3 regions of the Roseateles sp. P1_C6 genome follow, and region 1 is predicted to be linked to each of the others. Evidence: predicted binding sites of a transcription regulator. Region 1 holds the regulator's gene; each other region holds the start of a gene.

Evidence for each region. The regulator LexA, encoded in region 1, represses DNA repair genes until DNA is damaged. The targets are predictions, from matches to a motif close to ACTGTATNNNNATACAGT.
Region 2: AC1D29_RS28955 (putative DNA modification/repair radical SAM protein) is a predicted target of LexA. The motif match lies at 1,804-1,821, and genes of this name have one in related genera.
Region 3: AC1D29_RS06110 (ATP-dependent helicase) is a predicted target of LexA. The motif match lies at 1,415-1,432, and genes of this name have one in related genera.

What each region holds. Positions count from the first base shown of each region.
Region 1 covers NZ_JBFUAK010000009.1:184,391-187,662, reverse strand. The annotation lists partial or broken gene AC1D29_RS20515 (esterase-like activity of phytase family protein) at 1-169, shown strand, start outside; partial or broken gene AC1D29_RS20510 (PEP-CTERM sorting domain-containing protein) at 278-373, shown strand; gene AC1D29_RS20505 (asparaginase) at 370-1,305, opposite strand; gene lexA (transcriptional repressor LexA) at 1,388-2,059, shown strand; RNA gene ssrA (transfer-messenger RNA) at 2,114-2,486, opposite strand; gene AC1D29_RS20490 (HAD-IA family hydrolase) at 2,499-3,167, opposite strand; gene ubiG (bifunctional 2-polyprenyl-6-hydroxyphenol methylase/3-demethylubiquinol 3-O-methyltransferase UbiG) at 3,173-3,272, opposite strand, start outside.
Region 2 covers NZ_JBFUAK010000019.1:4,154-7,425, forward strand. The annotation lists gene AC1D29_RS28950 (catalase) at 1-1,711, opposite strand, end outside; gene AC1D29_RS28955 (putative DNA modification/repair radical SAM protein) at 1,828-3,084, shown strand; gene AC1D29_RS28960 (TIGR03915 family putative DNA repair protein) at 3,084-3,272, shown strand, end outside.
Region 3 covers NZ_JBFUAK010000003.1:23,108-26,379, forward strand. The annotation lists gene AC1D29_RS06110 (ATP-dependent helicase) at 1-1,347, opposite strand, end outside; gene AC1D29_RS06115 (DUF72 domain-containing protein) at 1,457-2,386, shown strand; gene AC1D29_RS06120 (GGDEF domain-containing response regulator) at 2,498-3,272, shown strand, end outside.

The sequences.
Region 1 (3,272 bases):
CACGCAGCCTGCGGCCGCCATCGTCGGCACGCGCTTCCTTGACATCAGGGCCGCGCTGAACGCCGCCGGCATCCCCGACGCGCAGATCCCGTCCAAGCTCGAGGGCATTGCCTTCGGCGAGGACGTGGTCGTCAACGGCAAGTCGATGCACACGCTCTACCTGTCCAACGACAACGACTTCCTGAGCAGCGCCGTTCCCAACGGCGGCTCGACGGCCCTGACGTATGGCAACCAGTTCTACGTCTTCGCCTTCGAGGGCAACCTCGTGCAGCAAGGCATCACGGCCGCGGTGCCGGAGCCGAGCAGCTATGCGATGCTGGCCGCCGGCCTGGGCGCCATCGGCTGGATGGCACGCCGTCGCCGCAAGGCCTAAGCCGCCAGCAGCGCCAGGATCAGCTCGATCCTGGCCTTCACGGGGCTCAAGGGCCCGGCGCTGGGCAGCAGGCCGGGCAGGTCCATCACCGGTCCGGCGTCGCAGCGGGTGCTGCGCAGCAGCTTCACGCCGCGGGCTTCGGCCTCCCGCAAGGCGGCATCCAGCGCCTCGCTCAACGTGCCGTTGCCAGTGCCGGCCGCGACGATGCCGTCCACCCCGGCGTCCACCAGCGCCCGCACGACCCGACCGTCCGCACCCGCGTGGTTCAGCACGATGTCGACACGTGGCCATTGCGGCGCAGGCCTGGCGATGCGGGACAGGCCCAGCGCCTCAGCCGTCGGCCAGCGGCCCACGCGCCTGACGACGCCCTCCTCCACACGCGCCACCAACGCGCCGTCCGTCGATTCGAAGGCGTCGACGCGGTAGCTGTGCGTCTTGCGCACCTGCACGGCGTCATGCACGCGGCCCGCAAACGCCACCACGACGCCCGCTGCGCCCGGCGCCGCCGCGACCTGCACCGCGTCGAACAGGTTCTGCGGCCCGTCCGGTGCCAGTGCCGTCGCCGGCCGCATCGCCGCGGTCAGTACGACGGGCTTGGCCGGCGCCAGCACGCGGTGCAGGAAATAAGCCGTTTCCTCCAGCGTGTCCGTGCCATGCGTGATGACGATGCCGTTCACTTCGGCGCGGTCGAGCTGCGCTTGCACCTCGGCGGCCAGCCGCTGCCAGCTGGAGAAATCCATGTCCTTGCTGTCGAGTTGGGCGACCTGGCGGGCCTCCAACCGGCATGATTTCAAGGCTGGCACGGCCGCCAGCAAGTCCTCCACGCGCAGTTGCGCCGCGGTGTAGCCGACGCCATCGCTCGCGTCACGCGCCGTGCCGGCGATCGTGCCGCCGGTGCCCAGAATGACGATCAGATCGCTCGGGGTTTGCAATTTCGAATTCCTGGATGAAAATACAGATACTGGATAGATTTCCAGCCTGTTTGAACCCCGCACCCGACGACAAAGGCCGCCCGTGCAAGACCGACCCAAGCTTACCGCCCGCCAGCAGCAGATCTTCGACCTGGTCCGCCATGCGATCGAAAGCACCGGCTCGCCGCCGACGCGCGCCGAAATCGCCGCCGAACTGGGTTTCAAGTCCGCCAACGCGGCCGAGGAGCACCTGCAGGCGCTGGCCCGCAAAGGCATGCTGGAGCTGGTAGGTGGCACCTCGCGCGGCATCCGGCTCAAGTCCGACGCGCTGAATGCCGTCAACCGCGCCCGTCAGGTTATGCTGCCGCTGGCCGGCCTGGCCCAGCTGACGCTGCCGCTGATCGGCCGCGTCGCCGCTGGCGCACCCATCCTGGCGCAAGAGCATGTCGAGCAGACCTACACGGTCGAGCCCAGCCTGTTCGCCAGAAAGCCCGATTACCTGCTCAAGGTCAAGGGCATGAGCATGAAGGACATCGGCATCATGGACGGCGATTTTCTGGCCGTTCAGTCGGCCAAAGAAGCTCGCAACGGCCAGATCGTCGTCGCCCGCGTGGGTGATGAAGTGACCGTGAAGCGGTTCAAACGCGGTGCTGACGGTATCCAGTTGCTGCCGGAAAACCCGGATTTCGAGCCCATTCTCGTGAACGAGAGCAGCGAGCATTTCAGTATCGAAGGCCTGGCCGTCGGACTGATTCGGGGGCAAGGTTTCATCTGACCCACACCGAAAATGAAAAAGCCCGGTCCGTTTGGACCGGGCTTTTGTTTTGGTTGGTGGAGCCGGGGGGAATTGAACCCCCGTCCGTCAGCCATCACCGGGCAGATCTACATGCTTAGCCGGCTGATTTGAATCTCACGGTCAACTCGCGCAGTGGCACGCTAGCTTTCCCGCCAGTCACTTAATCTCACAACACGCTGAGTGACCCAGCGCATCGCCAGCCGATGTGAGTGACTTCTCAGCCTTGTCCCTTGCGGAACTCAGCCCGGCCCATCGGCCTGCCGTTGAGAAGCTCAACCGCAATTAAGCGGCGAGTGCGAACGTAGAGTCGTTTGCAGTTACTTTGTTTCCAGTGGTTTTACGAGCGAACTGGTGCTCGGCATGCCCTACTCCGGATCCGCACCCACGTCGAAACCAGGTCGGCCCCAGGAGGCGTAGTTTAGGCCAGTCCCAGCGCTTTCAAGAGCTCACCCGGTGCAGCCAGCTCAAGATCGGCACCCCAGCGTGCGTGTTGAGCCTCTGGACCCATGTAGCCCCAGGCCGCGACAGCGGTCGCCATGCCGGCCGCGCGGCCGGCCAGGATGTCGCGCTCGTCGTCGCCGACATACAGGCAGGCTTGCGGCGCCACACCCAGCCGGCGCGCAGCCTCCAGCAATGGCGCGGGATGCGGTTTGGTGTGGCCCGTCGTGTCGCCGCCGACGATGGTCGCGGCCCCCAGCCGCAATGCGGCCGCCAGCGGCAGCGCAAATCGTTCGGCCTTGTTCGTGACGATGCCCCAGGTAAGGCCGCCCGCGGCCAGACCTGCCAGCTCGCCCTCCACACCGGCGAAGGGCCGCGTGCAGTCGTACATCAGGCCTTCGTAGCGGTCCAGAAATTCGTGTTTGAGTTCGTCATAGCCCGCCTGCCCCGGCGCTACGCCGAAGGCTTGGCCCAGCATGCCGCGTGCACCCGAGCCGCCATGCGGCCGGTACTGCGCCAACGGCAGCGGTTTCAGCCCACGTTCACCACGCATGGCATTGGCGGCGCGCGCCAGGTCCTCGGCGCTGTCGATCAATGTGCCGTCGAGGTCAAACAGGACCGCACGCAAGTGCGACCAACGCGCGTCCAGCGGCTTCACAGCGGGCGGCGATAGGCCATCAGGTAGTTGACGTCGGTGTCGCTTCCCAGGCTGTAGCGCTGTGTCAGCGGGTTGTAGCTGAGGCCCCGGCTCGCC
Region 2 (3,272 bases), on a different contig from region 1:
GCAGCGCCTTGTCGACAGCGGCCAGGCGCCTCGCGTCGGAGTCGTCGCTGTACACGATGGCCACGCAGCGGTCCTGCAGCGATGGCGGGGTCTTGTCGATGATGCCCAGGGCCGGCGAGGGTGGCAGGTCCTGCACAGGCGCGGCAGGCTTCGCGGCGGGCGGCAGCGTGGCCATGCCGAGACCGGCCGCGACACGGCGGGCCAGGTCGGTGTCGATGACGCGCAGGTGGCCCACCATGCGTTCGCGCACGGCCGGCGTCTCGACCTTGGACAGCTCGAAGACCAGCGCGGACACGATGTGGGCCTGCTCCAGTGCGTTCTGGCTGTGGAAGAACATGCGCGCCTGGCTGTAGTGGTCGGCAAAGCTTTCGGGGCGAATGCGGCCCTTGGCGTCCCCCTCGCCCGGTGCCGCAAAGCTGGTGAAGCCGCGCTGCGCCTCGTACGGCGCGTCGGCCGCCAGGCTGCTGGGCTCGTAGGCCACGCGGCCCGTGGGCACGCGGGTCTGCATGTGGCCGTCGCGCGTCTGCGTGTGGAAGGGGCACTTGGGCGCGTTGATGGGCAGCTGGTCGAAGTTGGGCGTGCCCAGGCGCGACAGCTGCGTGTCCAGGTAGCTGAACAGGCGGCCCTGCAGCAGCGGGTCGTTGGAGAAGTCGATGCCCGGCGGGATGTTGGCCGGGCAGTAGGCCACCTGCTCGTTCTCGGCGAAGTGATTCGCCGGGTTGCGGTTCAGCGTCATGCGGCCGATGACGGTCAGTGGCACCAGCTCCTCGGGCACCAGCTTGGTCGGGTCCAGGTGGTCGAAGGGGAAGGTCTCGGCCTCGGCCTCGGTGAACAGCTGCACGGCCAGGTCCCAGGCCGGGAAGCGCCCCTCGTCGATGCTGGTCCACAGGTCGCGGCGGTGGGCGTCGGGGTCGGCGCCGGCCAGCTGCACGGCCTCGTCCCACAGCGTGCTCTGCAGGCCCAGCACGGGCCGCCAGTGGAACTTGGCGAAGATGCTGCGGCCGCGTGGGTCCACGAGGCGGAAGCTGTGGATGCCGAAGCCCTCGATGAAGCGCAGCGCACGCGGCAACGTGCGGTCGCTCATGGCCCACATGACCATGTGCATGCTCTCCGGCATCAGCGAGATGAAGTCCCAGAAGGTGTCGTGGGCGCTCGCGGCCTGCGGGAAGCCGCGGTCGGGTTCCATCTTCACGGCGTGGATCAGGTCGGGGAACTTCATCACGTCCTGGATGAAGAACACCGGGATGTTGTTGCCCACCAGGTCCCAGTTGCCCTCGGGCGTGTAGAACTTGACGGCGAAGCCGCGCACGTCACGCGGCGTGTCCACGGAGCCCGCGCCGCCGGCGACGGTGGAGAAGCGCACGAACACCGGCGTCTTCTGGCCCACCTCGGTCAGCACGCGCGCGGTCGTGTGCCGCGCCAGCGAGGTGTGCAGCTCGAACACGCCATGCGCCGCCGAGCCGCGCGCATGCACGATGCGCTCGGGGATGCGTTCGTGGTCGAAGTGCGTGATCTTCTCGCGCAGGATGAAGTCTTCCAGCAGCGTCGGCCCGCGCGCACCGGCGCGCAGCGAGTTCTGGTTGTCGGGGACGGGGATGCCCTGGTTGGTCGTCAGCGGCGGGTGCTCGCCGCCGGCCGGGTGGTGCAGCTCGCCCCCCTGGCCGCGTTGGGCCTTGGGCGGGTGAGCTTCGGTGCGGGGCGGCTTGGGCATGCGTGACTCCTGGCGATGACGGGGCGGGGGGGGGGCCATCGCACTCTAGAAAGTCCGCTCGATGCGGGATGTAGGACTGGGCGACTTGCGAAGCTGTATTTATATACAGTATCGGCATGGACGTTAAAAACAAGCTCGCCGTGCTGGCGGACGCCGCCAAATACGACGCCTCCTGCGCGAGCAGCGGTGGCGACAAGCGCGATTCGCGCGATGGGCGCGGCATCGGCTCCACCACCGGCTCGGGCATCTGCCATGCCTACACGCCGGACGGCCGATGCGTGTCGCTGCTGAAGATCCTGCTGACCAATTGGTGCGTGTACGACTGCCTGTATTGCATCAACCGCAAGTCCAGCGACACGCGCCGGGCGCGCTTCAGCATCGACGAGGTCGTGCAGCTGACGCTGTCCTTCTACCGTCGCAACGTCATCGAGGGGCTGTTCCTGTCCAGCGGCATCATCCGCACGCCCGACTACACGATGGAGCAGGTCATCGAGGTGGCGCGGCGGCTGCGCGAGGAAGAGCACTTCAAGGGCTACATCCATCTGAAGACCATCCCCGACGCCAGCCCCGAACTGGTGGAGCGCGCCGGGCGGTGGGCAGACCGGCTGTCCATCAACGTCGAGCTGCCCAGCGCGGCCAGCCTGGCGCAGCTGGCGCCGGAGAAGAACGCCGATGGCATCGCCCGCACGATGTCGCGCATCCACCTGCGGCTGCAGGCCGCGAAAGAGGCCAGGCGCGAGGCGTCAGCGGTGCGCGCGCTGCCCGGCGCGAGCGCGCGGGCCATCACGCCGCCCGCGTTTGCGCCGGCGGGGCAGAGCACGCAGCTCATCGTCGGTGCCGACGCGTCCGACGATCGCGCCGTGCTGCAGCTGTCCAGCCGGCTCTACACGGGCCAGGGCCTCAGGCGCGTCTACTACTCGGCCTACAGCCCCATCCCGCATGCCAGCGCCGCGCTGCCGCTGCAGGCCGCACCACTGCTGCGCGAGCACCGGCTCTACCAGGCCGACTGGCTGATGCGCTTTTACGGCTTCGGTGCCGATGAGATCGTCACCGAAGCGGGCTTCCTGTCGCTGCACCACGATCCCAAGCTCGCCTGGGCGTTGGCGCATCCGGCCGGCTTTCCGCTCGATGTGGACCGCGCACCGCGCGAGGCCTTGCTGCGCGTGCCGGGGCTGGGCGTGGGTTCGGTCGACAAGCTGCTGGCCGCGCGCCAGGGCCGCCGCCTGCGGCGCGCCGACCTGCTGGCGCTGGGCCCAGCCGCGAAGCGCGCGCTGCCCTTCCTGATCGCGGTGGACCATCGCCCGCGTGCGGCCGACGTGCAGGCGCTGGCCCGCCCGGCCCAGCCGGCGCCGCAGCAGGTGGCGCTGTTCTGATGCAGCTGCCGCTGCGTCATCCCGCCGACTGGGCCTGCTTTGCCGCGCAGTTGCCGGCGCTGCTGGCCGGTGACACCACGGACTGGACGCACGACGTTGGCGCGCAGGCCGCGCTGTTCGACGACAGCGTCGAGCCCGGCCAGGCGGCGTGGGCGCCGCCCGTCGGCTGGGACGAACTGGGCCGTCGC
Region 3 (3,272 bases), on a different contig from region 1:
GAAGCCTGCAAGCAGCTGCGACACCCGAAAGCCAGCGAGCCGGCCTCGCAGGTTCTCAGCCCATCGAAGAACGCTCATCACGTCCTTGACGTGGGTGGATTCCAGGAACTTCAGCCCGCCGAACTTCTTGAACGGGATGTTCCTACGGGTCAGTTCCAGCTCCAGCGGCGCGCTGTGGCTAGCGGTGCGAAACAGTACCGCCTGCCGGATCAGCTTGATGCCTTCTTCTCGCCGCCTGAGCACATCATCAGCAACCCAGGTGGCTTGTGCCGCCTCGTCCTGCAGCGCCACAAGCCGGGGCCGTTCGCTGGAATCTTTGTCGGACCATAGCGTCTTCGCGTGCCTGTTCTTGGCCATCGCGATGACAGCGTTCGATGCATCGAGGATGGGCTTGGTCGAACGGTAGTTCTGTTCGAGCGCAACGATGCGCGCCGGCGGGTCGAACTCGTTGGGGAAGTCCAAGATGTTTCGGACCTCGGCCGCTCGGAACGAATAGATGGCCTGGGCGTCATCGCCCACGACCGTGAGGTTCTGGCCCGTCGGCTTGAGCCCGCGAAGGATGGCCGCCTGCAGCTTGTTGGTGTCCTGGTATTCGTCGACCAGCACATGGTCGAATCGCTGCCCAAGGTCTGCAGCGATCGCGGGATCGGCTGCCATGTGCGACCAGAACAGCAAGAGGTCGTCGTAGTCCAGGCAGTGCTGCTGGTGTTTCGCGTCGGCGTACGACTTGAAGAGCAGTTTCAGCTCATCCAGCGCGCCGAAGCACCATGGATAGAACTGCTGCAGCACCTGGTCAAGACGGAGCTGCGAATTGATGACACGTGAGTAGATGGCCAGGCAGCTTCCCTTCTGCGGGAAGCGCTCGACCTTCTCCGCCAGCCCGAGTGCCTGACGCTGCATGCCCATCAGGTCTTCCGCATCCGCACGGTCCAAGATGGTGAAGTTGGGAGCGAGCCCGATGCGGTCGGCGTAGTCACGAAGCAACCGTGCACCGACACCGTGGAACGTTCCCGCCCAGGGGAAGGTCGGCGGTGCCTGGCTCGACGAATAGCCCAGCACCTTGTGAAGCACGCGGCCGACCCGTTGCTCCATCTCGCCCGCGGCGCGTCGAGAAAAAGTAAGCAGCAGGATGCGGCTGGGATCCGCGCCCCCTTGAACCAGCCGCGCCACCCGGGATGCAAGCGTTTTGGTCTTGCCTGACCCGGCTCCCGCAATGACCAGAAGTGGGCCCTGGTCGCCAGCCGTCAGCCCGTGCTCGACGGCCTCACGCTGTCGGTCGTTGAGGTCGGCGAAGGGCAGCGGCTCCTGGCGGGGAGATTGAGGTGGCGAGGAGCTGGGCTCTTTCATGCGTGGGCCCATGGCAGGAGAACTGAAGCCGCGCAGCAGCGAGAGCCACCGCGCAAGGCATCAATATACTGGATGCATTCACAGTAAATGTAACGACGCCAGCTGCCTCATGACCATCCGGATTGGCACCGCCTCCTGGGCCGACAACAGCCTCATCGACACCGGTCGCTTCTACCCGCCCGACGCCACGACGGCTGAGAGCAGGCTGCGCTACTACGCAACCCAGTTCCCACTGGTGGAGGTCGACTCGAGCTACTACGCCGTGCCAAGCGTCGACGCCGCCCGCCTGTGGGCGCAGCGAACCCCCGATGGATTCGTGATGAACGTGAAGGCCTTCCGACTGTTCACGGACCACCAGACCTCGCCGGCCGTCTTGCCGTCAGACCTTCGAGACGCGCTTCCCAGCGAGCTGAAGCTCAAGAGCGTCATCTACTACCGCGACGTCCCCGGCGAACTCGCCAACGAGCTGTGGGGGCGGTTTAGGGAAGCGCTGCAGCCGCTGCGCGAAGCCGGTCGGCTCGGCTTGGTGCACTTCCAGTTCCCGCCATGGCTCGTTCGCAATCGGGCGGGCCATGCCCACGTCGCCCATTGTGTGGAGCGCATGGACGGCCACACGTTGAGCGTCGAGTTCCGCAGCGACAAATGGTTCGAGGGCCCGCATGCGGCCGAGACCATCGCGTTCCAGCGGGAGCTGGGTGTGGTTCACACCATCGTCGACGAGCCTGCCGGCTTGAGCAACACCGTCCCAGCGATCTGGGAGACGACACGCGACGACTACGCCTTGGTACGCATGCACGGTCGCAATGCCGCGGCATGGAACGACCGCTCCGGGCACTCCGGCGGACGGTTCAACTACGACTACGACGAAGCGGAACTGGAGGGCCTTGGTCATCAGATTCAGCTGCTGGACCGGCCGGGTCTCGATGTCCATGTGGTGATGAACAACAACAAGGAAGACCAGGCTCAGCGCAACGGGCGGACGCTCTTCAAGACGATGAAGGACCTGAAGGCCAATGTCCTCGTACCGAGCGCCAAATGAAGTCCCCATGGACCATCCGCTGGCACTGACCGTCTAGTAGTGGGAGCGCTTCTTGCCCCGCAGACGAATCCGTGACATCCGGAGCTTCAGCTGCCCAACGAGACCGCTCGCATCCTCCACGTCGATGACAGCTTGGACAACTTGACGTCAACGAAGTTGATCCTCGATAGGCCCGGCGTTGAGATGGTGTGCGCGCCTTCTGCTGCGCTGGCACTCGAGAAGCTTCATGAAGGCGACTTCGCGCTCGCACTAGTCGACGTGAACATGCCAGGGATGAACGGCTTTCAGCTCGCCGAGTTGATGCGTGAGGACGACCGCACCAAAGAGATTCCTATCATTTTCCTCACCGGATCAGGTGGGGACGCGGGAAGGTCGTTCCGCGGTTACGAGGCCGGCGCCATTGACTTCCTTGAGAAGCCAGTCCATCCGATGGTTTTGGAAAGCAAGGTCAGCGCCTTCGTTGCGCTGTATCTGCAGCGCAAGTCGTTGCGCGATCAAAAGGACGACTGTGAAAGATTGCTTCGGGCCAACCAGCGCATGGCGGCTGAACTACAGCGCGCGCACGAGCTGGCCGTACAAGCAGCTTTTACAGACGATTTGACAGGCGTGCCCAACCGCCGGCACATCTTGAAGCTGGCCGAAAGCGCGCTCGCCGACCCGCGGCGGCATTCGCAGCCGGTCAGCTTCGCACTGCTTGACCTAGACCACTTTAAAAAGATCAACGACAAGCATGGCCACGCCGGCGGCGATGCGGTGCTGCGTCATTTTTGCCGTCACACCCAGGCGCATCTGCGCACCGGTCAGGCCATGGGCCGCATGGGCGGTGAGGAATTCCTGCTGCTGCTGCCGGGCACCGAGCTAGCCGATGCATGCACGGCGCTTGAAC